Tistrella bauzanensis: one gene and its partners. The protein of the gene in region 1 interacts with the protein of each later gene in a pairwise test. Links are inferred from orthologs where the notes say so. Each region holds a gene or a part of one and is shown in the gene's direction. Other genes may lie near its edges.

Evidence for each region. The genes of interacting proteins can lie anywhere in the genome.
Region 2: the proteins of IEW15_RS21340 (region 1) and dnaQ interact in binary tests that used the Escherichia coli proteins (3 or more experiments, as listed by UniProt). The link is inferred for Tistrella bauzanensis from one-to-one orthologs.
Region 3: the proteins of IEW15_RS21340 (region 1) and dnaE interact in binary tests that used the Escherichia coli proteins (3 or more experiments, as listed by UniProt). The link is inferred for Tistrella bauzanensis from one-to-one orthologs.

The regions. Positions count from the first base shown.
Region 1 is NZ_BMDZ01000071.1:20,515-24,008, forward strand. What follows is about bases 306-3,272. They hold IEW15_RS21340 (DNA polymerase III subunit gamma/tau), read left to right. Parts: upstream 306-668; coding sequence 669-2,876; downstream 2,877-3,272. Other genes in these bases: nudC (NAD(+) diphosphatase), read right to left, coding at 306-348; IEW15_RS21345 (YbaB/EbfC family nucleoid-associated protein), read left to right, coding at 3,001-3,272. Also shown: more of nudC, read right to left, coding at 1-305; more of IEW15_RS21345, read left to right, coding at 3,273-3,324. UniProt on the Escherichia coli protein: Part of the beta sliding clamp loading complex, which hydrolyzes ATP to load the beta clamp onto primed DNA to form the DNA replication pre-initiation complex.
Region 2 is NZ_BMDZ01000035.1:27,401-30,862, forward strand. What follows is about bases 462-3,396. They hold dnaQ (DNA polymerase III subunit epsilon), read left to right. Parts: upstream 462-1,554; coding sequence 1,555-2,238; downstream 2,239-3,396. Other genes in these bases: IEW15_RS14735 (shikimate dehydrogenase), read left to right, coding at 462-777; coaE (dephospho-CoA kinase), read left to right, coding at 783-1,466; IEW15_RS14750 (YifB family Mg chelatase-like AAA ATPase), read left to right, coding at 3,121-3,396. Outside these bases: more of IEW15_RS14735, read left to right, coding at 1-461; more of IEW15_RS14750, read left to right, coding at 3,397-3,462. UniProt on the Escherichia coli protein: DNA polymerase III is a complex, multichain enzyme responsible for most of the replicative synthesis in bacteria. The epsilon subunit contain the editing function and is a proofreading 3'-5' exonuclease.
Region 3 is NZ_BMDZ01000007.1:47,676-52,234, reverse strand. What follows is about bases 462-4,493. They hold dnaE (DNA polymerase III subunit alpha), read left to right. Parts: upstream 462-786; coding sequence 787-4,293; downstream 4,294-4,493. Other genes in these bases: IEW15_RS04910 (amidase), read left to right, coding at 462-685. In the rest of the region: more of IEW15_RS04910, read left to right, coding at 1-461. UniProt on the Escherichia coli protein: DNA polymerase III is a complex, multichain enzyme responsible for most of the replicative synthesis in bacteria. This DNA polymerase also exhibits 3' to 5' exonuclease activity. The alpha chain is the DNA polymerase catalytic subunit.

The DNA.
Region 1 (3,494 bases):
CGGATCATCCAACCGCAATCCGCCAAGCAGCCCGGCCAGATCCTCGACCCGGGTGATGTCCACCGCGAACAGCGGCCGGCCATCCACATCGCCCAGATAGACCGGCGGATCGTCCAGCAGATCGTGCGCCACCTGCATCAGCCCGGCCAGATCGGCCAGCAACGCGACGACGGCACCGCCCCCCATCGGCACCACCACGGTCTGGTCGCGCCAGATCAGCACGGTGCGGGCCTCAGGCGCCGTCTGACGGGCGGACAGCCAGGCATCGTCGCGGCGATGGCGGCCGGCGCGGTCGATGCGCAGGCCGGCCAGGACGTTCGGGCGATCGGGATCATAGGGGTCATACATGGTCTGGACCTCGGAACGCAGCGTCGTATTCAGGGCTCTTGGCGGCAATGTCCGGGACGATAGCACGCGGCCGCGCCACTGTCCCCGCGCGGCATCGGCCGCATAGCGGGCTTGCAAAGCCGGGACACGATCCCCATAGTGCACCCCGGAAGGCTGGCGCGGGCGGAGAGCCTCGCCAAACCGGTCAGGGCCGGAAGGCAGCAGCCGTAACGAGTTCGCGATCCGGGTCGCTGTCCAGTCTTCCACCTCTTCATCTCGCCCACCTCTTCATCTCGTCGCGGGCCAAGGCCCGCCAGCCAGAGACGCGACCGGAACCCGGCATGACCGCATCCGACAGTGCCGCAGAGCCAGCCCCAGCCGCCATCGCGGCCGGTGGCGCCACGGCACCGGATGCAGGCGCAGTCCACGCACAGGCAGGCGGCGCCGAATACCGGGTGCTCGCCCGCAAATACCGCCCCCGCACCTTCGCCGAGTTGATCGGCCAGGACGCCCTGGTCCGCACCCTGACCAATGCGATCGAGACCGGCCGCCTGGCCCATGCCTTTCTGCTCACCGGTGTCCGCGGTGTCGGCAAGACCTCGACCGCGCGGATCATCGCGCGCGCGCTGAACTGCACCGGGCCCGACGGCACCGGCGGCCCCACGCCAGCACCTTGCGGCGTGTGCGAGACCTGCCGGCTGATCGTGGAAGACCGCCATGTCGACGTGCTGGAGATGGACGCCGCCAGCCGCACCGGCGTCAACGACATCCGCGAGATCATCGAGGGCGTGCGCTACCGCCCGGTCGGTGCGCGCTTCAAGATCTATATCATCGACGAGGTTCACATGCTGTCGACCAGCGCGTTCAACGCGCTGTTGAAGACGCTTGAGGAACCGCCGCCGCATGTGAAATTCATCTTCGCCACCACCGAGTTGCGCAAGGTGCCGGTCACCGTGCTGTCGCGCTGCCAGCGCTTCGACCTGAAGCGGGTCGAGCCCGAGGTGCTGACCGCCCATTTCGCCCGCATCGCCGGCATCGAGGGCGCCGGGATCGACGAGGCCGCCCTGGCGCTGATCGCGCGCGCGGCCGATGGCTCGGTGCGCGACGGGCTGTCGCTGCTCGATCAGGCGATCGCCCATGGCGCCGGCGCCGTCACCGAGGTCCAGGTCCGCGACATGCTGGGGCTGGCCGACCGGGCGGTCGTGATCGACCTTCTCGACCGCACCCTTGGTGGCGACATCGCGGCGGCACTCGACATCATGGAGGATCAGGCCCGCGCCGGCGCCGATCCGGCGGTGATCGTCGAAGACATGCTGGCCCTGGTTCATCTGATGACCCGGGTGAAGCTGGCCGGCACCGGCGGCCGTGGGCCGGTGCTGACCGCATCGGAACGCGGCGCCGCCACCCGCATCGCCGGCCGGGTCGGCATGGCCCATCTGGGCCGCGCCTGGCAGATGCTGATGAAGGGGTTGAGCGAGGTCCGCATGGCGCCGGTGCCGCAGGCGGCCGCCGAGATGGTGGTCATCCGCCTGGCCCATGCCGCCGACCTGCCCGACCCGGCCGAGCTTGCCCGGATGCTCGACCGGATGAAGGCCGAGGGCGGGCCACCGCCCCGCCCTAGCCCGGCCGCCGGGGCGCATGCGCCGACCCCGGCGGCGCCAGACCGGCGCCCGACCACCCCGCCCGCGGCCGTGCCGCCGACCCCCGCTGCCGCCCCCCGGCCGATTGCCCCCCGGCCGCCCGCCCCTCTGACGCCCGCCCCTCTGCCAGCCGTCTCTCATCCGGATGTCGTGCAACCGGTGGCACGTCCACCGGCGCCGTCTGCCCCTGCCGTGCCGATGCCCGCACCAGCGCCGAAGCCTGCCACAAAGGTAGAACCGGCCGCCCCGACGGCAGAACCGCAGCCAGTGCCCCGGCCAGCCCCCGGCCCGGCGCCCAGGGCCGAGGCCCCGCCCGAGGCCGATACCGCCCCCCTGCTGGATGATGTGGTGCGTGACCGGCTCGACCGCTGGCGCGAGATCATCGATCTGCTGCGCCGGCATCGCGAGATCCGGATCGTGCCCGAGTTGCGCGGCATGGCCCATATCGCCGAGATCAGCGTCACCGCCGCCGAACGCCGGCTGGTGCTGGCCTTCGAGCCCGGCGCCGACAGCGGGCTTGCCCAGAAGTTGCAGGATGTTCTGGGTCGGATCGACGATGCGCCCTGGACGGTGCGCAATGCCGCGGTGATGGGCGACCCGGCCCTGGTCGCCGCCGCCCGCGCCACCCCCACTCTGGTGCAGTATGACGAGATGCGCCGCCGCCGGATGATGGCGCTGGCCCGCCGGCATCCGATGGTGTCGGCGGTGTTCAGCGCCTTCCCGGGTGCGACGCTGGAAGAGGTGACGCCGATCTTCGCGACCGCCACCACCGATGCCTCGGCCGGCGGCACCGCCATCGACCGTCTGGATGCCGAAATCTTTGGCGACGGCATCGACGAAGACGCTTATGGCGCCGGCGACGAGGACAGCGCCGGGGCAGATTACGATGCCCGCTTCGGCGATTTCTAGGCCACGCCCCGCCGTTTTACGCCCGGCGCGCGGCGAATGGATGGCGCGGGACTGGCGCCACCCCCATCCCCCGCCTTATATACACCCCAACCACCATGCCCCCATGTCCCAGGAGCCCCGTGCGATGCGCAATATCGGCCAGTTGATGAAGCAGGCCCAGAAGATGCAGTCGAAGATGGCCGAGATGCAGGAGCAGCTTGGTCAGGTGGAGATTTCCGGCCAGTCCGGCGGCGGCATGGTCACCGCGGTGATGACCGGCAAGTCTGAATTGCGCAGCCTCAAGATCGATCCCAAGCTGGTCGATGCCGAAGAGGTCGAGATGCTTGAAGACCTGATCGTCGCCGCCGTCAATGACGCGAAGAAGAAGGTCGAGGTCTTCGTGAACGACGAGATGCAGAAGATGACCGGCGGCCTGAGCATCCCCGGCATGGGCAATCTGCCGTTCTGAGAACCGACGGAACCGCCATGGCGGGCGGAATGGCGGCCACCGGCGCCGGTGCCGGCGTCTATCGCGAGCACGCACCGCCGCCGGCCCTTGGCGGTATGGTTCAGGCCGTGTGGCACGCCCGCACGCCCACGCCATCACCGGGCCCGACACCGGCCGGCACAGCGCCCTTC
Region 2 (3,462 bases), on another replicon or contig:
CTGGCCCGCCACGCGATCGACGGCGCCTATCTGCCGCTGGCGGTGAACCCGGATGATCTGGTGGCGGTGCTGCATGCTCTGCCCCGGATGGGGTTTCGCGGTGTGAACCTGACCCTGCCGCACAAGCAACTGGCGATGGCGATGGTCGATCATCTCGATCCCGCCGCCCGCGCGATCGGGGCTGTGAACACGCTGGTCTTCGATGACGCCCATGGCATCGCCGGCTATAACACCGACGGCTATGGTTTTGGCGCGGCGCTCGCAGCGGGTGGCCCCGGCCGTGACGCGGCGGCGCCGGCGCTGGTGCTGGGGGCGGGTGGTGCCGCGCGCGCGGTGGTCCATGCCCTCGCCACCGCCGGATGCGCCGAGATCCGGATCGCCAACCGCGGCGCGGCGCGGGCGGCGGCGCTGGCGGCCGATCTGGCGCCGCATCTGCCCGGCTGCCGGCTGGTGGTGGTGGATTGGCGGCAGCGAGGGGACGCGCTGGACGGCTGCGGCACCCTGGTCAACACCACCAGCCTGGGCCTGGCCGGCCAGCCGCCGCTTGAGATGGCGCTGGATATGGCCGGCCCCGGGCTGGTGGTGTCGGATATCGTCTATGATCCGCTGGACACAGCCCTGCTGGTGGCCGCACGAGCACGCGGGCTGGTGGCGGTGGATGGGCTGGGCATGCTGCTGCATCAGGCGGTGCCGGGTTTCGAGCACTGGTTCGGTCTGCGGCCGGTGGTCGACGATGCCCTGCGCCGCCATGTCGCGGCCGATCTGATCGGAGACTGAGATTTATGCAGATCATCGGCCTGACCGGATCGATCGGCATGGGAAAATCGACCACCTCGACCATGCTGCGGCGGCTGAAAGTGCCGGTCTTCGATGCCGACGCCACGGTTCATCAGTTGCTGGCGCCCGGCGGTCGCGGCTTCGGGCCTGTGGCCGAGCGCTTCCCTGAGGCGGTGCGCGATGGCCGCATCGACCGGGTGGCGCTGGGCGCCAGGGTCTTCGGCCGCAAGGCGGAATTGCGGGCATTGGAGCGGATCCTTCACCCGCTGGTCCGCGACGCCCAGCACCATTTCATCGCAACCCATGCCCGCCGGCGCGCGCCGCTGGTGGTGCTGGACATTCCGCTGCTGTTTGAAAGCGGCGGCAACCGGCGGGTCGATGCGGTGCTGGTGGTGAGCGCCCCCAACTGGGTGCAGGCGCGCCGCGTGCTGGCGCGGCCGGGGATGACCCGGCCCAAATTCCGCGACATCCTGGCCAAACAGGTGCCGGATGCCGAGAAGCGCCGCGGCGCCGATGCGGTGATCCAGACCGGGCTTGGCCGCGCCCATGCCTTTCGCGCCCTGACCCTGGCCCTGGACCGGCTGGCCGGCCGCCCGCACCGGATGTGGAAGAGCCATTGGCAGCGCCCGCGCCTGCACCATCCGCGCATCCAGCCACCATCCGGCGCCAGACGGCGGCCGGGCGGCTGACACCGCCCCCCCGATCAGGCCGACCTCGATCAAGTCGTTCCGCACGCTCTTTCACCCAACCCACCCAGTTCACCCGGAGACCCGCCCGATGCGCGAGATTTCGTTCGACACCGAGACCACCGGTTTTGATCCGGCGACCGGCGACCGGATCGTCGAGATCGGCTGCGTGGAGATTCTGGATCAGGCCCGCACCGGCGCCGAATTCCATGTCTATATCAACCCGGAACGCGACGTGCCCGAGGCGGCGGTGGCGGTGCATGGCCTGACCTGGGAGCGGCTGAAGCCCGAACCGGTGTTCGCGGCGGTGGCGGACCGGTTTCTCGACTTCGTCGGCGACAGCCCGCTGGTGGCGCATAACGCCAGTTTCGACATGCGGTTCATCAATGCCGAATTGACCCGGCTGGGCCGCGCGCCGATCCCGATGAGCCGGTCGATCGATACCGTGCAGATGGCCCGGATCCGGTTTCCCGGCGCGCCGGCCAGCCTGGACGCGCTGTGCCGCCGGTTCGGCGTCGACAACAGCGGCCGCGACCTGCATGGCGCGCTGCTCGACGCCCAGCTTCTGGCGGAAGTGTATCTGCACCTGCTGGGCGACCGTCAGCGCGGCTTCGATCTGGCCGCCGACCGCCGGGCCAGCGGCCAGACCGATGGCCGCCGCCGCACCATCGCCCGCCCGCCCCGCCCCCATGCGCCGACACCGGCCGAACTGGAAGCCCATCAGGCCTTTATTCTGAAAGAGGTCAAGGCGGCGTTGTGGCTGGCTGAAGATTGAGCCGGGCACGACCACGGCTTTTCAGTCCCGGCCGTCGCCCGCCGTCTTCTTCCGTGACCGCCCTTTGTGGCCATCTTGTTTCTGCGGCCATCTGCATCGGCGCAGCCTGTGCCGCGGCGCGGGAGTCATTGACAGATCCATAGGGTGGAATCTGACCGGCGGGATAATATTTCACAAATCGAGATAATCTGCTGTTGGATGACATCATGGTTAAAGCCCAACTCCCGGATCATTTGACTATGGGGGAACCGGCCAGATCATGGCAGCTATGACTGCAATTTGGTCCGGAGCGATTGATATTTTGGATAGTTTTTCAAGGTAAGATGGAGAGACATGGTGATTTTTACCTTGCCTTCTACGCTTTCGTGGCGATCTTTGATGAAGAGACGTGATATCCGTCTGCGGATACACGATTTAAGGTTTCTTCGGATAATCTAAAACTACCGTTGCGTGCCTATCCGCGGTATAGCCTGTTCACTCACACTGGGCTTTCTTCTTTAGGTAACGAATTAACCATAGTACTATCGTATCGGTAGTTTATTCGTGTTGATTACCCGTCAAGGTATTTAAGCTTGTCTGACAACCCGCTTTAGCTGTAAATGTCGGGCAGGACTTGATTTAAACTCCATGATTATTGACGAAATCATGGCGGTCGACTAACGATCAGGTAGAACAGTATGGCGCACAGATAGCACGCCACACGCCCACGGCGTGCGGCGGAGGAGTTTCCTGCGTGCAGGCGTTGTGGATTGAGTGCTTCGGCAGCGGCCGGCCCGCTGGTGCGCGCGGCCGTGCCGATGTGATGTGCGTCCGGCGTTTGTTGAAACCCACCGGCGGCAGCGGCCGGCGGGCCCTGCACGCGCATGAAATGGCTGGCGCGTGATGGCACATGTAGACACGGTGGCGTTGATCGGCATCCGGGCGGTTCCGGTCGAGGTTCAGGTGGCGATCTCGGCCGGCCTGCCGGCTTTTGCCGTGGTCGGCTTGGGCGACAAGGCGGTGACCGAGGCGCGTGAACGGGTGCGCGCGGCGCTGGGCCGGTTGGGGCTGACCCTGCCGCCCAAACGGATCCTGGTCAATCTGGCGCCGGCGGGGCTGGTCAAGGAAGGCTCGCATTACGACCTGCCGATCGCGTTGGCCCTGATGCTGGGCATCGGTGCCCTGCCGGCCGGCGCGCTCGACGGCCATCTGGCGCTGGGTGAATTGTCGCTGGATGGCGCGCTG
Region 3 (4,559 bases), on another replicon or contig:
CGCCGACACCCGACCATTGAAGGTGGCGCTGGTACGGCACTGGCCGAAGGCGCCGGCGGTTGAACCGCAGATCGACGAGGCGCTGTCACGCACGGCGCGTCTGTTCGAGGCGAATGGCCATATGGTCGAGGAGGCGGCGCCGGACTACGACGTCGATGCCTTCAATCGTGCGAACTTCGCGGCCTGGATGTCGTTCCTGGCCGTTGGCCTCAACGGCGTGAGTGCCGCGATGGGCCGTGAGCCGGGGCCGGATACGGTCGAGGCGGTCACCCTGGCCTGCGCCCGCGCCGGCAACCGGCTGACCGCCATGGACATCGAGGACGTGTTCATGGTGATGAATACGGTATCCAGGAGTATTGGCGCATTTCTAACGCAGTACGACGTTATCCTGATGCCGGTTCTGAAGCGTACACCACTGCCGCTGGGCTATCTTAACCAGAACGATCCGGATCTGGACGCCCAGGGCTGGTATGACCGGCTGTTCGATGCAGTGCCATTCACAGCCCCGTTCAACATGACCGGCCTGCCAGCGATCACCGTGCCGGCCGGCATGCATGACGCCATGCCTGTGCCGATCCAGATGGCGGCGGGCATGGGGCGCGAGGACGTGCTGCTGCAACTGGCCCATGATCTGGAACGGCAGCAGCCCTGGCGGGATATTCGGCCGGGGGTGTTCGCCGGCTGACACGGGCCGACATCAGCGGGGCCGGGCGAGGTTGCCGCGGGCGGGGATTTGGTCCAGATTTCGAGGGCCGATCCCCGCCGCCGTCAGGAGTGCCCGGTCCCGTGTCGCATGCCGATTTCGTCCATCTCCGCGTTCACACCGCCTATTCGCTGTCGGAAGGGGCGGTGAAGACCAAGGATCTGGTCAAGCTGGTCAAGGCGCAGAAGATGCCGGCGGTGGCGGTCACCGATACCGGCAATCTGTTCGGCGCCATGGAAATCTCGTCGACTCTGCCGAAAGAGGGCATCCAGCCGATCCTGGGCATGGTGATCCGGCTGACCCGCAGCGCCGGCGAAGACCGCTTCGGCCGCAGGCCCGAGCCCGAACCGCTGGTGCTGCTGGCCCAGTCTGGCACCGGCTATGACAATCTGGGCCGGATCGTCAGCCATGCCTTCATGAAGACGCCCACCGGCGATACGCCGCAGGTGTCGGAAGACGTGCTGGCGCAATTCGCGACCGATCTGATCTGCCTGTCGGGTGGTCCGGCGGGGCCGGTGGGCGCGCGCGTGCTGGAAGGTCGCGACGACGAGGCCCGCGCCCAGGCCGAACGGCTGGCGACGATCTTTCCCGGCCGGTTCTATATCGAATTGATGCGCCATTGCGGGCCGGGGGAAACCCCGCCAGCCCTGGAAGCCGACAGCGAGCCGGGCCAGGTCGATATCGCCTATGATCTGGATCTGCCGCTGGTTGCCACCAATGACGTGTTCTTCACCACCGAGGCGATGTACGAGGCCCATGATGCCTTGCTGTGCATCGCCGAGGGCCGGCATATCGAAGACACCAACCGGCGCCGACTGACCCCCCATCATTATTTCAAATCGGCCCGGCAGATGCGGGAACTGTTCGCGGATCTGCCGGAAGCGGTTGATAACACGCTGGTCATCGCGCGGCGCTGTGCCGCCAAAGCACCCTTCCGCAAGCCGATCCTGCCCAAATCGACCCGCGATCCGAATGCGCGCGAGGAAGACGAGTTGCGGCGCCTGTCGCGTGAGGGACTGGAGGCGCGGCTGGAAAGCATCGTCTATACCTATACCCCCGGCCTGGATGCGGCCGGACGCGAGGCGGCAGCCAAACCCTATCGCGACCGGCTGGACTATGAGTTGGACGTGATCATCAAGATGGGGTTCCCCGGTTATTTCCTGATCGTCGCCGAGTTCATCCAATGGTCGAAGACCCATGGCATTCCAGTCGGTCCCGGCCGTGGATCGGGCGCCGGGTCTGTGGTCGCGTGGTCGTTGACGATCACCGACCTCGACCCGCTGCGCTTCGGGCTGCTGTTCGAGCGGTTTCTGAATCCGGAACGCGTGTCGATGCCCGACTTCGATATCGACTTCTGCCAGGACCGGCGCGACGAGGTGATCCAGCATGTCCGTGATCTGTATGGCCACGACCGGGTCGCCCAGATCATCACCTTCGGTAAGCTTCAGGCCCGCGCGGTGCTGCGCGATGTCGGCCGTGTGCTGGGTATGCCCTTCGGTCAGACCGACAAGATCTGCAAGCTGGTGCCGAACAATCCGGCCAATCCGGTCACCTTGCAGGAGGCGATCGACGGTGAGCCGGCATTGCAGCGGGCGCGGAATGAAGACGAGCAGGTGGCGCGGCTGATCAACATCGCGCTGAAACTGGAAGGACTTTATCGCCACGCCTCCACCCATGCCGCCGGCGTGGTGATCGGCGACCGGCCGCTCGATGAACTGGTGCCGCTCTATCGCGATCCGCGCTCCGACATGCCGGTCACCCAGTTCTCGATGAAATATGTCGAGCAGACCGGGCTGATCAAGTTCGACTTCCTGGGCCTGAAAACCCTGACCGTGATCACCACCGCCGAGCGGCTGATCCGCGAGGTCGATCCGGATTTCGACATCAACCGGGTGCCGCTCGACGACAAGCCCAGCTTCGACATGCTGGCGCGCGGCGAGGGCGTCGGCGTGTTCCAGCTGGAAAGTTCCGGCATGCGCGACGTGTTGCGCAAGCTCAGGCCCGACAAGTTCGAGGACATCATCGCGGTGGTGGCGCTGTACCGTCCGGGTCCGATGGACAATATCCCGCGCTATATCGCGGTCAAGCACGGCTCCGAGAAGGCCGAATACCTGCACCCGCTGCTGAAGTCGATCCTGGAGGAAACCTATGGGATCATGATCTATCAGGAACAGGTGATGCAGGCGGCCCAGGTGCTGGCCGGCTACAGCCTGGGACAGGCGGATCTTCTGCGCCGCGCGATGGGCAAGAAGATCAAGGAGGAGATGGACGCCCAGCGCGAGAGCTTCACCAAGGGAGCGGTCGACCATGGCGTCGACAAGGACACGGCCGGGCTGATCTTCGACCAGATCGCCAAGTTCGCGGGCTATGGCTTTAATAAATCACATGCCGCCGCCTATGCGCTGGTCGCCTATCAGACCGCCTATCTGAAGGCCAACTGGCCGGTGGAATTCATGGCGGCGTCGATGACCTTGGATATGCACAACACCGACAAGCTTGCCGGATTCCGTCAGGAGCTGAACCGGCTGAAGATCGGCGTGGTGCCGCCGGATGTGAACCAGTCGGATGCCATGTTCGCCGTGCGCCGGACAGCGCGGGCGCCGCGCGGCGACATTCTGTATGCGCTGGGCGCGCTGAAGCAGGTGGGGCCGCAGGCGATGGCCGAACTGGTGGCGGAACGCCGGCGGGGCGGCGCCTATGGCGATCTGTTCGATCTGTCGGCGCGGCTGGGCACCAAGGTGATCAACAAGCGCATGATGGAAAGCCTGACCAAGGCCGGCGCCTTCGATCATCTGAACGCCAACCGTGCCCAGGTGATGAACGCCATCGACATGGTGCTGCGCTATGGGCAGGCGGCGCAGGAGGAACGCCAAAGCAACCAGGTCAGCCTGTTCGGCGGACCGGGCGGCGAAGCAGTCCCCAAACCGCCGATGCCGGCGATCGACCCCTGGATGCCGATGGAACAGTTGAAGCGCGAGCTGGAGGCGGTGGGCTTCTATCTGTCCGCCCATCCGCTGGATGCCTATGACAAAGTCATGGACCGGCTGGGGGTGGTGCGTGCCGGCGATCTGGCGGCGAAACTTGAGCGGGAAGGGGCGGCGGGGTTGAAGCTTGCCGGCACCCTGATCGCCAAACAGGAGCGCCGCTCCGCCAAGGGCAGCCGCTTCGCCTTCGCCCAGATGTCGGACCCGACGGGGGTGTTCGAGGTGACGCTGTTCTCGGAGGTGCTGTCCCAGGCCCGGGATCTGCTTGAACCGGGCGTGCCGCTGCTGATCGAGGCCAGCGGCGAATGGCGCGACGATACCGTGCGGCTGACCGCCCAGAATGTCCGGTCGCTCGACGACGTCGCCGCATCGTCGTCGTCACGCCTGACCATTCAGGTGGCGGAGGAACGCGCCCTCGCTCAGATCCGCCGGGTCATCGAGCGCGAACCGGAAGGTCGCGGCCGCATCACGCTGGAACTCGACATCGATCTTGAGGGCGAACGCCAGGTGGTCCGGCTTGAACTGCCCAAGCCGGTGTCGATCACCCCGGCCCTGCGTGCGGCGCTGAAGCTGACGCCCGGCGTGACGGATGCGATCGAGACCTGAGAGCCGTCTGTTATTGGCGCGATGGCGAGAGGAGCACCGGCAGGCGCTCGGCGGGGGGCGTGTTGCGTGAGGGGGCGACCAGGATCTCGCCATCGATGATCACCATGCCGATGCCGGGCAGGTCGCCCAGTTCCACTGCCTCAAGCAGGGTCCGGCCGGCGCTGCCGGCCGGCCGGTCCATGATCACGGGATCGGCGGCGTGGCCGGGCTGGATCAGCCCGATATCATCGTGGTGACGCCGCCATGCAGGCAATGCAGCACCCAAG